Regions from separate parts of the Pseudocitrobacter faecalis genome, predicted to be linked through region 2. Evidence: predicted binding sites of a transcription regulator. Region 2 holds the regulator's gene; each other region holds the start of a gene.
What was found. The regulator sigma-54, encoded in region 2, starts transcription at its own class of promoters, with help from an activator protein. The targets are predictions, from matches to a motif close to GTTGGCACANNTTTCGCTNT.
Positions count from the first base shown of each region.

Region 1: a site for sigma-54 is predicted at 2,325-2,344, ahead of norV (anaerobic nitric oxide reductase flavorubredoxin). Genes of this name have one in related genera too.
Region 3: a site for sigma-54 is predicted at 2,604-2,623, ahead of glnA (glutamate--ammonia ligase). Genes of this name have one in related genera too.

Region 1 covers NZ_CBDDNJ010000002.1:617,517-621,762, reverse strand. The annotation lists gene gutQ (arabinose-5-phosphate isomerase GutQ) at 1-687, shown strand, start outside; gene norR (nitric oxide reductase transcriptional regulator NorR) at 684-2,204, opposite strand; gene norV (anaerobic nitric oxide reductase flavorubredoxin) at 2,390-3,838, shown strand; gene norW (NADH:flavorubredoxin reductase NorW) at 3,835-4,246, shown strand, end outside.
Region 2 covers NZ_CBDDNJ010000002.1:71,819-76,064, reverse strand. The annotation lists gene lptC (LPS export ABC transporter periplasmic protein LptC) at 1-254, shown strand, start outside; gene lptA (lipopolysaccharide ABC transporter substrate-binding protein LptA) at 223-777, shown strand; gene lptB (LPS export ABC transporter ATP-binding protein) at 784-1,509, shown strand; gene rpoN (RNA polymerase factor sigma-54) at 1,557-2,990, shown strand; gene hpf (ribosome hibernation promoting factor) at 3,013-3,300, shown strand; gene ptsN (PTS IIA-like nitrogen regulatory protein PtsN) at 3,357-3,845, shown strand; gene rapZ (RNase adapter RapZ) at 3,879-4,246, shown strand, end outside.
Region 3 covers NZ_CBDDNJ010000002.1:4,509,105-4,513,350, forward strand. The annotation lists gene glnL (nitrogen regulation protein NR(II)) at 1-911, opposite strand, end outside; gene glnA (glutamate--ammonia ligase) at 1,105-2,514, opposite strand; gene typA (ribosome-dependent GTPase TypA) at 2,895-4,246, shown strand, end outside.

The DNA of each region.
Region 1 (4,246 bases), 550 kb from region 2:
CTGTTTATCTCCTACTCCGGCGGCGCGAAAGAGCTGGATTTAATTATCCCGCGGCTGGAAGAAAAGTCCGTTGTCCTGCTGGCGATGACCGGCAAATCGCACTCACCGTTAGGTTTAGCCGCAAAAGCCGTCCTTGATATTTCCGTTGAGCGTGAAGCCTGCCCGATGCGTCTTGCCCCCACCTCCAGCACCGTGAACACGCTAATGATGGGCGATGCGCTGGCGATGGCCGTGATGCAGGCGCGGGGTTTCAATGAGGAAGATTTTGCCCGTTCACATCCGGCTGGCGCGCTGGGCGCACGTTTACTGAATAAAGTGCATCATCTGATGCGCCGCGATGCCGACGTACCGCAGGTGAGCATCCACGCCAGTATTATGGACGCCATGCTCGAACTGAGCCGCACCGGGCTGGGCCTGGTTGCCGTCTGTGATGAGCAGTTGCAGGTGAAAGGCGTGTTTACCGATGGCGACCTGCGCCGCTGGCTGGTTGGCGGTGGTGCACTGGCGGATAACGTCAGCCTGGCGATGACGGTGAACGGCACCACGCTGAATGCGCAGAGCCGCGCTATTGATGCCAAAGAGCAGCTGATGAAGAAAAAAATCAGCGCCGCGCCGGTGGTGGATGACAACGGCCAACTGGTCGGCGCGATCAACCTGCAAAACTTCTATCAGGCCGGTATTCTTTAATCCTTCATCCCCAGACGTTTCGCCAGCCGATGCAGGTTGGCGACGTCGGTCTCCAGCGCCCGTGCGCTGGCCGCCCAGTTATTGTTGTTTTGCGACAGCGCCTGACGAATCATCTCACGCTGAAAATGTTCGGTGGCGTCACGCAGGTTGTGACACGCGGGTAACGCTGGCGCTTCACTTTCCATGACTGGCGCAACCGCGCTCTCCTCAAATGCAAAATGCTGCGCTTCAAGGATCACATCGCCACCGTTGCGCGTTGCGCGCGCCAGCACGACCGCGCGATGCACCGCATGTTCCAGCTCACGCACGTTGCCCGGCCAGGCGTAACTCAGCAAATGCGCCCGCGCTCCGGCGCTTAAAATCACCCGCGATAACCCCAAACGCAACCGGCACTGTTCGCAGAAATAGCCTGCCAGCAGCACCACATCATCGCCGCGTTCGCGCAGCGGTGGCACGGAGAGAGGGAAGACGCTCAGACGATGGAACAGATCGGCGCGAAAACGCCCGGCCAGCACCTCTTCACGCAGGTCGCGGTTGGTGGCCGCCAGCACGCGCACATCGACCCGCAGACTGCGGTCATCCCCCACGCGCTGAATATCGCCATACTGCAATACGCGCAGCAGCTTGGCCTGCAACGCCAGCGACAGCTCACCAATTTCATCAAGGAACAGCGTGCCGTTATCGGCCATTTCAAACTTACCGCTACGGTTGCTGATAGCCCCGGTAAACGCACCCTTTACATGACCGAAGAGTTCACTTTCCGCCACGCTTTCCGGCAGCGCCGCGCAGTTAAGATAGACCAGCGGATTAGCCGCACGCGGGGAACCTTCATGAATCGATTTCGCCACCAGCTCTTTCCCGGTACCTGTTTCACCGCTGATCAGTACGTTGAGATCGGACGCCGCGACAATCTCTATCTCTTTTTTCAGCTGCATCATGTTCGGCGACAGGCCAATCATGTCGGTACTGGCGACCGGTTCAAACGCGGCAGGTGCCCCCGGCAACATATTCTGACTTTCCAGTTGTTCAATCAGCAGGGCGTTACTCAGCGCCCCGGCGGCCAGCGCGGAGATCAAACGCAACTCTTCATCGCTAAAGACATCGAACTGCTCCGGCACCATCGCATCAAGCGTCAACGCGCCAATCAGGTTCTGCCCGGCAAACAGCGGCAAGCCAACGCAGGCATGCACTTTCAGGCTCTCCTGACCGGGAATTAATCCATCGTAGGGGTCGGGCAAATCACTGTCTGCGGGGAAGCGGACGACATCCCCCGCGCGGGCAATGGCTTCAAGGCGAGGATGCCCCTCCAGCGTAAAGCGACGGCCCAGCACATCCTGCGCCAGCCCGTCGATCGCCAGCGGAACAAACTGTCGTGCTTCATAGCGCAGTAGCGCCGACGCGTCGCACTCCAGCACCTGACGCAGCGTGGTAATTAAGCGCTGAAAGCGATCCTGATGGCCAACACCGCGTTGTAGTTCGATGGCGATATTCGCCAGTACATCGACCGAGAAACTCATCGTAACCTCATTGTCTTTTTGACAATGCATATTGTCATATTGACTGTGTCAATAACAGTCATTTTGACAACAACCATGCACGAAAAAATATTAAATGCAGATAAAACAACATGTTAAAAAGTTGGCACACAACCTGCAATAAGCAATACATCTTTTTAAAAACATTGCATTTGATTGAGGTTGCTATGTCTATTCTGGTTAAAAATAACATTCATTGGGTTGGCCAACGTGACTGGGAAGTGCGTGATTTTCACGGTACCGAATACAAAACGCTGCGCGGTAGCAGCTACAACAGCTATCTGATCCGTGAAGGTAAAAATGTCCTGATCGACACCGTTGACCACAAATTCAGCCGCGAATTCGTGCAGAACCTGCGCAGCGAAATCGACCTGAACGACATCGACTACATCATTATCAACCACGCGGAAGAAGACCACGCCGGTGCGCTGACGGAGCTGATGTCTTACATCCCGAACACCCCGATTTACTGCACCACCAACGCCATTGATTCCATCAACGGCCACCACCACCACCCGGAATGGAATTTCCATACGGTGAAAACCGGCGACAGCCTGGATATCGGTAACGGCAAACAACTGATCTTCGTTGAAACCCCGATGCTGCACTGGCCGGACAGTATGATGACTTACATGACAGGCGACGCGGTTCTGTTCAGTAACGACGCCTTTGGTCAGCACTACTGCGACGAACGTCTGTTCAACGACGAAGTGGATCAGACCGAACTGTTCGAACAGTGCCAGCGCTACTACGCCAATATTCTGACGCCGTTCAGCCGTCTGGTGACGCCAAAAATTACCGAGATCCTCGGCTTCAACCTGCCGGTCGATATGATTGCCACCTCCCACGGTGTGGTATGGCGTGACAACCCGACGCAAATCGTTGAGCTGTATCTGAAATGGGCGGCCGATTATCAGGAAGACCGCATCACGATTTTCTACGACACCATGTCGAACAACACCCGCATGATGGCGGACGCGATTGCTCAGGGCATCAATGAAGTTGACCCACGCGTGGCGGTGAAAATCTTCAACGTCGCCCGCAGCGATAAAAACGAAATCCTGACCAACGTTTTCCGTTCTAAAGGTGTGCTGGTCGGGACATCAACCATGAACAACGTGATGATGCCGAAAATCGCCGGTCTGGTCGAAGAGATGACCGGTCTGCGTTTCCGTAACAAACGTGCCAGCGCATTCGGTTCACATGGCTGGAGCGGCGGCGCGGTTGACCGTCTCTCTACCCGCTTGCAGGATGCCGGTTTTGAAATGTCGCTGAGCCTGAAAGCCAAATGGCGTCCTGACTTCGACGCACTGGAAGTGTGTCGCGAACACGGTCGTGAAATCGCCCGCCAGTGGGCGCTTGCGCCGCTGCCAGAGGTGAGCGCGAAAGTGACAACCGCAAAGGAAGAATGTGCCTGTGCAGCCGCCGCTGCCGCCGACCTCGGCCCAAGCATGCAGTGCAGCGTCTGCCAGTGGATTTACGATCCGGCAAAAGGCGAGCCGAACCAGGATGTCCAGCCGGGCACGCCCTGGAGCGAGGTACCGGACAACTTCCTGTGCCCGGAATGCTCACTGGGTAAAGACGTCTTCGACGTACTGGCAACGGAGGCAAAATGAAGAATGGCATCGTGATCATCGGGTCGGGCTTTGCGGCCCGCCAGTTGGTGAAAAACATTCGCAAACAGGATGCTGCCGTGCCGCTGACTTTGATCGCCGCCGACAGCATTGATGAATACAACAAGCCGGATCTCAGCCACGTTGTCAGCCGTGGGCAAACCGCCGCCGACCTGACGTTGCAAACTGCGGGCGAGTTTGCCGAGCAGTACAACCTGAATCTGTTTCCGCAAACCTGGGTGAGCGACATTGATGCACAGGCCAAAGTGGTGAAAAGTCAGGACAGAGAGTGGCATTACGACAAACTGGTGCTGGCGACCGGGGCATCGACCATCGTACCGCCGGTTCCCGGAAAAGAGCTGATGCTGACCCTCAACAGCCAGCAGGAATTCGGGGCCGCGCAGAGTACCC
Region 2 (4,246 bases):
TGCTGTACCTTTACGGTCACGTTGAAGTTAACGCGCTGACCCCTGACGCGCAATTGCGCAAAATTACGACGGATAACGCCCAAATCAACCTGGTCACCCAGGATGTTACCTCTGATGATTTGGTGACGTTATACGGAACGACATTTAATTCCAGCGGCCTGAAAATGCGCGGCAATTTACGCAGCAAGAACGCCGAGCTGATTGAAAAGGTTAGAACCTCCTATGAAATTCAGAACAAACAAACTCAGCCTTAAGCTGGCGCTCGCCGGTTCTCTGCTGGCAGCCAGCCTGCCGGCACTGGCACTGACCGGTGATACTGACCAGCCGATTCATATTGAATCCGATCAGCAGTCGCTGGATATGCAGGGCAACATCGTGACCTTTACCGGTAACGTTGTTGTGACTCAGGGCAGTATCAAAATTAACGCCGACAAGGTGGTGGTGACCCGCCCTGGCGGTGAAAAGGGCAAAGAAGTGATCGACGGTTACGGTAACCCGGCGACCTTCTACCAGATGCAGGACAACGGCAAGCCGGTGAAAGGCCATGCCGCCAAAATGCATTATGAACTGCAAAGTGATTTCGTGGTGCTGACCGGCAACGCGTATCTGGAACAAGTCGACAGCAACATCAAGGGCGACAAAATCACGTATCTGGTTAAAGAACAGAAAATGCAGGCGTTTAGCGAAAAAGGTAAACGCGTAACGACCGTTCTGGTTCCGTCCCAGTTGCAGGACAAAAACAAAGACCAGGCTCCGGCACAGAAGAAGAGTAACTAATTCGTTATGGCGACATTAATTGCAAAGAACCTGGCTAAAGCCTACAAAGGCCGCCGCGTGGTAGAGGATGTCAGTCTGACCGTCAACTCCGGTGAGATTGTGGGCCTGCTTGGGCCGAACGGCGCGGGTAAAACGACGACCTTTTATATGGTAGTCGGTATCGTGCCGCGCGATGCAGGCAACATCATTATTGATGACGAAGATATCAGCCTGCTGCCGCTGCACGCCCGTGCGCGCCGCGGAATTGGCTATCTGCCGCAGGAAGCCTCCATTTTCCGTCGCCTCAGCGTTTACGACAACCTGATGGCCGTGCTGCAAATTCGCGACGACCTCACCAGCGAACAGCGTGAAGACCGCTGTAATGAGCTGATGGAAGAGTTTCACATCGAACACCTGCGCGACAATATGGGTCAGTCGCTCTCCGGGGGCGAACGCCGCCGCGTCGAGATCGCCCGCGCGCTGGCCGCAAATCCGAAATTTATCCTGCTGGATGAACCGTTTGCGGGCGTTGACCCGATCTCCGTTATCGATATCAAACACATCATTGAGCACCTGCGCGACAGCGGTCTCGGCGTGTTAATCACTGACCACAACGTCCGCGAAACGCTGGCAGTGTGTGAGCGTGCGTATATCGTCAGCCAGGGGCAGCTTATCGCCCACGGCACCCCGACAGAGATCTTACAAGACGAACATGTTAAACGTGTGTATCTTGGGGAAGACTTCAGACTCTGATAGGGTAGAAGCATGAGAGAGGTTAGCCGGAGATTATCGCACTGAACATGAAGCAAGGTTTGCAATTAAGGCTCAGCCAACAGCTCGCCATGACGCCACAGCTGCAACAGGCTATTCGCTTGTTACAGCTGTCGACGCTGGAACTGCAGCAGGAACTTCAGCAAGCGCTGGAGAGTAATCCCCTGCTTGAGCAAACCGATATTCATGAAGAAATCGACACGAAAGAGACACCGGATAACGAAACGTTAGACAGCGTCGACGCGCTCGAACAGAAAGATATGCCGGAAGAGCTGCCGCTCGATGCCAGCTGGGATGAAATTTACACCGCCGGGACGCCTTCAGGTACCGGTGCTGATTACCAGGACGACGAGCTGCCGGTCTATCAGGGCGAAACCACCCAGTCTCTTCAGGATTACCTGATGTGGCAGGTGGAACTCACGCCGTTTACCGATACGGATCGCGCGATAGCCACCTCCATCGTCGACGCCGTTGACGATACCGGTTATTTGACCGTCCCGCTGGAAGATATCCTTGAAAGCATGGGTGATGACGAAATCGGTCTGGATGAAGTTGAAGCTGTGCTTAAACGGATCCAGCGATTTGACCCGGTGGGCGTCGCCGCCCGCGATCTCCGCGATTGCCTGCTTATCCAGCTCTCTCAGTTTGCCAAAGAAACACCCCGTCTCGCCGAAGCCCGCCTGATCATCAGCGACCATCTCGATCTGCTTGCCAACCACGATTTCCGATCGCTCATGCGCGTCACCCGTCTGAAAGAAGACGTGCTGAAAGAAGCGGTGGATCTGATCCAGTCACTGGATCCGCGTCCGGGTCAGTCGATCCAGACTGGCGAGCCGGAGTACGTTATTCCTGATGTGCTGGTGCGCAAAGTCAGTGGCCGCTGGGTGGTGGAACTCAACGCCGACAGCATTCCACGTTTGCAAATTAATCAGCACTACGCGGGCATGTGTAACAACGTCCGTAACGACGCCGACAGCCAGTTTATTCGCAGCAATCTGCAGGATGCGAAGTGGCTGATTAAAAGCCTTGAGAGCCGCAACGACACATTGCTGCGCGTCAGCCGCTGCATCGTTGAGCAGCAACAGGCGTTTTTTGAGTCCGGCGAAGAGTATATGAAACCGATGGTACTGGCGGATATCGCCCAGACCGTCGAGATGCATGAGTCCACGATTTCACGCGTGACTACGCAGAAGTATTTGCATAGCCCGCGCGGCATTTTTGAGCTTAAGTATTTCTTCTCAAGCCACGTGAACACGGAGGGTGGCGGCGAAGCGTCGTCAACGGCGATTCGCGCGCTGGTGAAGAAATTGATTGCCGCGGAAAATCCCGCGAAACCACTGAGCGACAGTAAGCTGACCTCTATGCTCTCCGATCAGGGTATCATGGTGGCCCGCCGTACCGTTGCAAAGTACCGAGAGTCTTTATCCATTCCGCCGTCTAACCAGCGTAAACAACTGGTCTGACTCAACTGATAAGGAAGACACTATGCAGCTCAACATCACTGGACACAACGTCGAAATCACTGAAGCCCTGCGCGATTTCATCAACACGAAATTCGTGAAGCTGGAACAGTATTTTGAGAGGATCAATCAGGTCTATATTGTGTTAAAAGTGGAAAAATTGGCGCACATCTCGGATGCGACCCTGCATGTTAACGGGGGCGAACTTCATGCCAGCGCGGAAGGGCAAGATATGTATGCCGCGATTGATCTGTTGATCGATAAACTCGCGCGGCAGCTTAATAAACATAAAGATAAACTGAAACAACACTAATTGTCCGGGCGGTCGCCCGATGCCGGTAAAGTGTCGGGCGATGCTTAGGTGAAATTATGATAAATAACGATTCGGCTCTACAACTGAGCAATGTGCTTAACCAGGAATGTACTCGCAGTGCGGTTCACTGCCAGAGTAAAAAACGTGCGCTGGAAATCATCAGTGAACTGGCGGCAAAGCAGTTAGGTCTGCCTCCGCAGGTGGTATTTGAAGCGATTCTCACCCGCGAGAAAATGGGCAGTACCGGGATTGGTAATGGCATCGCTATTCCACACGGCAAGCTGGAAGAAGATACGCTGCGCGCCGTGGGCGTTTTTGTGCAGCTTGAAACGCCGATCGCGTTCGACGCCATCGACAATCAGCCTGTCGACCTGCTCTTTGCCCTGCTGGTGCCTGCGGACCAAACCAAAACGCACTTACATACGCTTTCACTGGTGGCGAAGCGTCTGGCGGATAAAACTATCTGCCGCCGCCTGCGCGCGGCGCAGAGTGACGAAGAGCTTTACCAAATCATCACCGAAACGGAAAACAGTGATGAAGCGTAAGGGAAATGAGTTCGTACTGAGGAGAAACGGTACATGGTACTGATGATCGTCAGCGGCCGCTCAGGCTCGGGTAAATCCGTGGCCTTACGGGCGCTGGAAGATATGGGTTTCTACTGTGTGGACAACCTGCCGGTAGTCCTGCTGCCTGAGCTGGCGAAAACGCTGGCCGACCGGGAGATCTCCGCTGCCGTCAGTATCGACGTGCGTAACATGCCGGAGTCGCCGGAAATCTTCGAAAAAGCGATGGAAAATCTGCCGGACGCATTTTCTCCACAGTTGCTGTTCCTCGATGCCGATCGCAATACCCTGATCCGTCGTTACAGCGACACGCGCCGTCTGCACCCGCTTTCCAGCAAAAACTTGTCACTGGAGAGCGCAATTGATAAAGAGAGCGACCTGCT
Region 3 (4,246 bases), 4.4 Mb from region 2:
ATTGGATAGAACAGCGTGTCCTGTAAATGGGACGGAATACCCGGCCCGTTATCTTCAACGTCAATGCGTGCCGCCAGGCGATAGCGCTCACCGTGCAGCGTTAGCTGGAATGCGGTGCGCGTGCGCAGAATGATTTCGCCGCCTTCTGGCCCTAACGCCTGCAACGCATTGCGAACAATATTCAGTAATACTTGTTCAATCTGGTCGGGATCGTGCGGTAACTCCGGCAAACTCGGGTCGTAATCACGCACCAGCCGCACGTTATCCGGCAGCTCCATCGACACCAGCGAAAAGACGCGTTCGGCCACTTTGTGGATACTTTCGGTTACGTGCATCCCCGGCTGTTGCGGCCCCAGCAGACGATCGACCAGGTTGCGCAGGCGATCGGCCTGCTCAATGATCATCTTGGTGTATTCAGTGAGCGACGGGTCGGGCAGTGCTCTGCTTAAAAGCTGCGCCGCGCCGCGTAAGCCACCGAGTGGGTTTTTTATCTCATGGGCTAAGCCACGGACTAAATCGCGCGCCGCAATCTGCTGCGCATGCTGGAGCTGCTCCTGGCTCAGACGACGTTGATTATCCATCGGGGCCATCTCCAGCAAAATAAAGCCGTCAGGCAGCCGCTGGGCCGTCAGAGAGAGGATATGCGAGCGTCCGTCGATCACCAGCGTCACTTCGTTATCCGTGAAGCCCTGGCCCGTTTGCAGGCTCTCCTGCATCAAACCGGTATTTAATGAGAAATAGCTCAGCAGTTCCGGTAATGGCGTACCGAACAGTTTTCGTGAGCTTTGCGCCAGCAGTTGCTGCGCCGCAGGATTAGCGTAATGCACCGCCAGGTCATCATCGACCAGCAGAATGCTATTAATTAAAGAATTGAGGATCTGCCCAGCATCGGGCAGCGCGCCGGTTGCCATTTAGCAGTCTCCTTTGATTGCACTGTTTTAGTGCATTATAGCTGGATGGACGGGAAAAAGGCGCTAACTACGCGTTTTCGTGGAGAAAAAAGCCCATCCAGAGATGGGCTAAACGTTCCACGGCAACAACTTACTCAGCTTGTTCTTGCCGCCAAGCGGCGACAAGAAGTGGGCGGAGAATGACTAACGTAAATTAAACGCTGTAGTACAGCTCGAACTCTACCGGGTGCGGCGTCATACGTACGCGGTCATCTTCTTCACGGCGCAGCGCGATGTAAGCATCGATGGATTCGTCAGTGAACACACCACCGGCTTTCAGGAACTCGCGGTCCAGATCCAGTTCTTTCAGTGCTTCTTCCAGAGAACCAGCAACCTGTGGGATCTCTTTCGCTTCTTCCGGCGGCAGGTCATACAGGTTTTTGTCCATTGCTTCGCCCGGATGGATTTTATTCTTGATACCGTCAAGGCCAGCCATCAGCAGTGCTGCGAAGCACAGGTACGGGTTAGCTGCCGGGTCCGGGAAGCGCACTTCGATACGACGCGCTTTCGGGCTGGTAACAACCGGAATACGGATGGATGCGGAACGGTTACGCGCAGAGTAAGCCAGCATAACCGGCGCTTCATAACCCGGAACCAGACGTTTGTAGGAGTTGGTCGTCGGGTTCGCCAGGGCGTTGATCGCTTTCGCGTGTTTAATAACACCGCCGATGTAGTGCAGCGCCTGCTCAGACAGACCTGCATATTTGTCGCCAGAGAACAGGTTTACGCCGTTCTTGGACAGAGACATGTGGCAGTGCATACCGGAGCCGTTATCGCCAAACATTGGTTTTGGCATGAAGGTCGCGGTTTTACCGAAACGGTGCGCAACGTTGTGAACCACATATTTGTAGATCTGAATTTCGTCCGCTTTTTTGGTCATGGTGTTGAAGCGGGTGGCGATTTCGTTCTGGCCCGCCGTTGCCACTTCGTGGTGGTGAGCTTCAACAACCAGGCCCATTTCTTCCATGATCATACACATGGTAGAACGGATGTCCTGAGAGGAATCGACCGGCGGAACCGGGAAGTAACCACCTTTCACGCCTGGACGGTGACCTTTGTTACCACCTTCGTATTTGGTGGAAGAGTTCCACGCGCCTTCGATATCGTCGATAGCCACGTGAGAACCGGAAATGGATGCGCCGAAGCGGATGTCATCGAACAGGAAGAATTCTGGTTCTGGCCCGAACAGTACGGTGTCGGCGATGCCAGTAGAGCGCAGGTATTCTTCCGCGCGTTTCGCGATGGAGCGCGGGTCACGGTCATAGCCCTGCAGGGTACCTGGTTCCAGGATATCGCAGCGGATAATCAGTGTCGGTTCTTCGTAGAACGGGTCAATGAGTGCGGTAGATGCGTCCGGCATCAGAACCATGTCAGATTCGTTAATGCCTTTCCAGCCGCCGATAGAGGAGCCGTCAAACATTTTGCCTTCTTCAAAGAATTCAGCATTAACCTGATGGGAAGGGATAGTGACGTGCTGTTCTTTACCTTTGGTATCGGTGAAGCGCAGATCGACAAACTTCACTTCGTGCTCATTCAGCATCGTCAAAACGTGTTCAGCGGACATACTTTACATCTCCCGGATTTGTCATTGTCGTCGTGGTAACGAGGTCTTCAAACACTTCTTAAAAGTGGCGTTGTTGCCCTGAAATATATAAAGCGAAATCTGTGCCAACTTTTAAATTACCCCCAAAAGGCGCTATCATGCGCATCATAGTGCAAAAGGGCTGCACCACGATGGTGTCATTGCACCAGTATAGTGCTTGTATGTGAACATAAAGCACCATATTGGTGCAATTTGCGTTAAGGTGCCCTTTTTTCGCTCCGTGAAAGCGATCACAAAGGAACTCTGCAATACTTGTTTGCGGAGGATGTTTGTGATCCTGTTTTGTACTGCGATTAATCCGTGTACAATAACGCGCTATTTCTAATGCCCGAGGCAAAGTTGTGATCGAAAATTTGCGTAACATCGCCATCATCGCGCACGTTGACCATGGTAAAACTACCCTGGTTGATAAGCTGCTGCAGCAATCCGGTACGTTTGATGCACGTGCCGAAACTCAAGAGCGTGTGATGGACTCCAACGATTTGGAGAAAGAGCGTGGGATTACCATCCTCGCGAAAAACACCGCTATCAAATGGAATGACTACCGTATCAACATCGTTGATACCCCAGGGCACGCCGACTTCGGTGGTGAAGTTGAACGTGTAATGTCCATGGTAGACTCCGTGCTGCTGGTCGTTGACGCATTTGACGGCCCGATGCCGCAGACGCGCTTCGTGACCAAGAAAGCCTTTGCCTATGGCCTGAAACCTATTGTTGTTATCAACAAAGTTGACCGTCCTGGCGCGCGTCCTGACTGGGTTGTTGACCAGGTATTCGACCTGTTCGTTAACCTGGATGCGACCGACGAACAGCTGGACTTCCCGATCGTTTACGCCTCTGCGCTGAACGGTATCGCGGGTCTGGATCACGAAGACATGGCAGAAGACATGACCCCGCTGTATCAGGCGATTGTTGACCATGTTCCTGCACCGGACGTCGATCTCGACGGCCCTCTGCAGATGCAGATCTCCCAGCTGGACTACAACAGCTATGTTGGTGTTATCGGTATCGGCCGTATCAAACGCGGTAAAATCAAACCGAACCAGCAAGTCACCATCATCGATAGCGAAGGTAAAACCCGTAACGGTAAAGTCGGTAAAGTTCTGACTCACCTGGGTCTGGAGCGTATCGACAGCGATATCGCTGAAGCGGGTGACATCATTGCGATCACCGGTCTGGGTGAGCTGAACATCTCTGACACCATTTGCGACACGCAAAATGTGGAAGCGCTGCCGGCCCTGTCCGTTGATGAACCGACCGTTTCTATGTTCTTCTGCGTCAACACCTCTCCGTTCTGCGGTAAAGAAGGTAAATACGTCACGTCTCGCCAGATCCTTGATCGTCTGAACAAAGAACTGGTTCACAACGTGGCGCTACGCGTCGAAGAAACGCCGGATGCTGACGCATTCCGCGTGTCTGGTCGTGGTGAACTGCACCTGTCTGTTCTGATCGAAAACATGCGTCGTGAAGGTTTCGAAATGGCGGTTTCCCGTCCGAAAGTTATCTTCCGCGAAATCGATGGCCGTAAACAAGAGCCGTTCGAGAACGTAACGCTGGACGTTGAAGAGCAACATCAGGGTTCTGTAATGCAGGCTCTGGGTGAGCGTAAAGGCGACCTGAAAAACATGAATCCAGATGGCAAAGGCCGCGTACGTCTCGACTACGTGATCCCAAGCCGAGGCCTTATCGGTTT